Regions from separate parts of the Aquimarina callyspongiae genome, predicted to be linked through region 2. Evidence: riboswitches for the same ligand, from Rfam matches in the RefSeq annotation. Region 2 holds a riboswitch; the other holds the start of a gene.
The links. A riboswitch is a leader RNA that binds a small molecule or an ion and turns the genes downstream of it on or off. The one in region 2 is predicted to bind cobalamin.
Positions count from the first base shown of each region.

Region 1: another riboswitch for cobalamin. It lies ahead of U0D62_RS24950 (TonB-dependent receptor plug domain-containing protein); the one in region 2 lies ahead of U0D62_RS13395 (TonB-dependent receptor).

Region 1 covers NZ_JAXLPA010000010.1:39,050-41,259, forward strand. The annotation lists gene U0D62_RS24945 (bifunctional adenosylcobinamide kinase/adenosylcobinamide-phosphate guanylyltransferase) at 1-409, opposite strand, end outside; cobalamin riboswitch at 494-867, shown strand; gene U0D62_RS24950 (TonB-dependent receptor plug domain-containing protein) at 898-2,210, shown strand, end outside.
Region 2 covers NZ_JAXLPA010000003.1:234,137-236,346, forward strand. The annotation lists gene cbiB (adenosylcobinamide-phosphate synthase CbiB) at 1-244, shown strand, start outside; gene U0D62_RS13390 (AAA family ATPase) at 237-761, shown strand; cobalamin riboswitch at 774-962, shown strand; gene U0D62_RS13395 (TonB-dependent receptor) at 1,070-2,210, shown strand, end outside.

The sequences.
Region 1 (2,210 bases), on a different contig from region 2:
ATTTTCTTCCTACCTCAGTGGTAGCATGTCCTCCCATACCAATTTCGTTAGAAATTATGATAATGGTAGCATCAATTTGTAAGAGTTTATCAAACTCGATTTTGGCTTGTGATAGAGATGCTTCAATATCATTTTTGGTGTCTACAAAAAAATTGGTTAGCCATAAAGTAACGCAATCGACAACAACAACACTGTTATTTTTAACAACTTTGGAGAGTTCTTTTTCTTCTTCAATAGATACCCATCGTTGATCCCGATCTGCAATATGCTGATCAATACGTTTTTGATGATCATCATCCCAAACCCTTGATGTTGCAAGATAATAAGGCGAATCAGAAAGTTGTAAAGCTAGATTTTGCGCATAATTACTCTTTCCTGATCGTTCACCACCTGTAATGTAGTATATCATAGATATCGAGGTTTTAAAGAACGCAAAGTTAGTTCTATAAATTATTTATTTGTTAAAGTAATCCGAAATTCAGTAAAATATAATACTTTCGCTCAAAATTTTGGTTCTAATACTTTATGTATAAAGTAGAAGATTAAAAGGGAATCAGGTGATCTTAGAAATACAAAACTTGAAAAATTAAATTAGAATTGATGTATTCAAAAAATCTAATTTCAAATTTTCAGATTTCAGAAATTCCTGAGCTGTTCCCGCAACTGTAAGCTTTGCCATAAAACAGAGATGATTTTGATTATCAATGTTTAAGGTGCTTGTTATTAATTCTTCAAAAACCACTGTTTGTGTCGATTTGTTTCGACATCTTTTGAGCAAATCTTAAGATACTGAAACGAGTTTAGTTCAAACGGGAAGGTAAATAACAAGACGCAAGCCAGGAGACCTGCCATAATTTATTGTAAGATCGTAATCTTCGGGTAAAAGATTAATAGATTATGGAGAAAGAAGCATATTACATATTTTTTATTACTGTATTTGGGGTATTATCGGGCTTTGCACAGAACGACTCTATCACTCGCTTAGAAGAAGTTGTTATAAGTGATATTAAGATTAAGAAGTTCTCTGAAGGCTATAAAGTACAGGAGTTAACTGATTCTGTCATTAAACGTAATGATGTTTCTCTGACCTCGTTATTGCGTTATAATTCTACAATTTACTTTAGAGAGAATGGTATTGCCGGGATTTCTTCTGCATCTTTTAGAGGTACAAGTTCTTCTCAAACTGCAGTTATCTGGAACGGTATCAATATCAACTCACAATTAAATGGGCAAACTGATTTTAATACAGTAAATATTAATAATTATGATAATATAACGATCAGAAGTGGTGGTGGTGGTGTGCAATATGGAAGTGGAGCGATAGGAGGAAGTGTACATCTCAATAATGAATTTAATTTTTCTGATCACTTTACAAACGATCTTAGAATTTCATACGGGAGTTTTAATACCACCAAAGGAAATTATAAAATACGATATGGTAATAAAAAAATATACTCGGATCTGGGAGTAGATTTTATTAACTCTGATAATGATTATAAATATTTAGGCACTGACTTCAGGAATCAAAATGGAGAGTTTAAAAATGTAAACATTAATGCGGGATTTGGTGTGTTTCTTTCTGAAAATAATGTGTTAAAGGTTTATCATAATACATTTTTGAGCAGACGCAATTTTTCAGGAATCCTCTCAGGTACTTCTATTTCTCCATCTAATGATAGTTATCGAGATACTAACTCCAGAAGTTTGATCACCTGGAAGCATTTTAATCAAAATTATACTTCAAAATTAAGTGTAGCCCATTTACACGAAATGTATCGTTTCTTTGATAATAAGGATAGTGATGAATATGATTTTGGGAAATCAAATAATCTAATAACTAAATATGATTTTTTATATCATATTAATAAGAATATACAAATAAATGCTATTGCAGATTACTCTTTTATTCAAGGAGACGGAACTAATTTTGGTGGTGCGCAGGATAGAAATATTTTTTCTGGAGTATTGTTATACAAGCATACTATAAATAAGAAGTTTAATTATGGTGTTAATATTAGGCAAGAAATCACTAGTGATTATGATAGTCCTTTATTATTTGCATTAGATGCAAAATTTACACCGTATCAAAACTATACTATTAAATTTAATGGTTCTCGTAACTATAGGATTCCTACATATAATGATTTGTATTGGGTTGGTCCAGGAGGTTTAGGAAATCCAGATTTACAACCAGAAACTTCATTACAGGC
Region 2 (2,210 bases):
CGGCAAACAACACTCTAGCCCCAATGCCGGATATCCAGAAGCTGCACTGGCTGCCATTCTGGATTGTAAATTTGGAGGTCCTAATTATTATCATCGTAAATTAGTTGACAAACCATATATAGGAACTAATGACCGACAAATAAAAGATCAGGAAATAAAAACCGTGGCTGCTATTAATCAAAAAGTAGCATTTGCATTTGTACTCTTAATAAGTATCATATATTATTGTATTTATAATGCATAAAAGGATTATTATAACAGGAGCTCCTGGAACAGGAAAAACAAGCCTAATTGGAGCACTTAAACAAAGTGGTTTTCACTGTCACGATGAAATATCTCGAAAAATAATTACCGAACAGCAAAAACAAAAAACAGATAAAACGCCTTGGGGAGATCTTATGGGTTTTGTGGATTTGGTATATCATCAAACGATGGAAGAGTTAAACACTCCTATTAATCAAAATATTTTTGTAGATCGTGGATTACCAGATACCATTGCTTATTTAAAGGCAAATTCTTCTCTCATACCCGAATACTTATTGAGTTTTCCATACAAAACACACTACGCTTCTACCGTTTTTTTAGCTCCTTTCTGGAAAGAGATTTATGTCAATGATCCGCAACGACCACAATCCAATAATGAAGCAATAAAAATCCATAAGTCGCTTCTCAAGGTTTATGAAGAATTAAATTTTAAAATAGAAATACTTCCCAAAGCAACTTTAACAAAACGTGTAGATTTTATAAGATCTATTATTTAAACAAAAAAAGTATCTTCGCTCCCGATTTATGGTTCTTTTAGAAATAAAAGATGAAAAGGGAATTTGGTGAAAATCCAAAACTGTTCCCGCAACTGTAATACATACTTAAAAATTACAATCGGTATACCACTGTAGTAATCCTATGGGAAGGTGATTGTAATTGTGTAAAGTCAGGAGACCTGCCATATTTTATCATTTATTAATAATAACTCTCGGGTAAAGAGTTAGATATAACTTAGAATCTTTTTTAAAGCTACGAAACGATTCTTTTTATCTCTATAACTTTTCCCACTTAACTTAACTTTTTAATGAAAAAAATTATGTTTTGTGGTGTATTGGTATTAATGGGGCTATCCGGCTTTTCACAATCCAACAACACTATTTTAAAAGGAATTATAAAAGATGCCAATACTGGTTATAATATTCCTGATGTTTCAATTCAAATATCTGAGCAAAATAATGGAGCCATTAGTGATATAGATGGTCGATATCAAATAACATTACCCACTGGTCAACATAATATTCAATTTTCTGCAATTGGATATTCTACGATTACTCAAAAAATTACATTAAAAGATGATGAACAAACTTTAAACGTAGGTCTTCCCATTTCTACTACAGAATTATCCGAAGTAATTATACAATCTGACAAAAAGAAAGAAATCGGTGTAAATCAAGTATCTAAAATCTCCTTAAAACTAAGACCTATAAATAGTGCCCAGGATTTATTAAAAACAGTACCAGGTTTATTTATTGCTCAGCACGCAGGAGGAGGAAAAGCAGAACAAATTTTTTTACGAGGTTTTGATAATGATCACGGTACTGATTTTGCCGTATTTGTAGATGATATACCTGTTAATTTAAGTTCACATGCACATGGACAAGGATATGCTGACTTACATTTCCTTATCCCAGAAACTGTAGGAGATGCAAACTATTATAAAGGTCCTCACGAAGCGGCCATAGGAAACTTTGCTGTCTCTGGTGCTGCTTCATATACTACAAAAGGAAGGCTTAATAAAAATTCAATCAAACTTGAATACGGTCAGTATGATTTTGTACGAGCATTAGGAATAGTTACGCTGTTGGACAAAAAAAACTTTTTATCCAAAAATTATGAAAATGCCTATATAGCTATCGAAGGCACCTACAACAAAAGTTTTTTTGACAGCCCGCAAAACTTGAGGCGATTAAATACTTTTTCCAAATACACCTTAGATATAAATGATCAAAATACTTTGACTACTTCTGTATCTACTTTTCATAGTAACTGGAATGCTTCCGGGCAAATCCCTTTACGAGCAGTTCAATCAGGAGCTATTGATCGATTTGATGCTATTGACGATACTGAAGGTGGAGATACAGAACGTGTTCATATAAACTTCCAATTAGAGTCTCTTTTATCCGATAAGGTAACCCTTAAAAATCAAGTATTTTACTTATCGAATA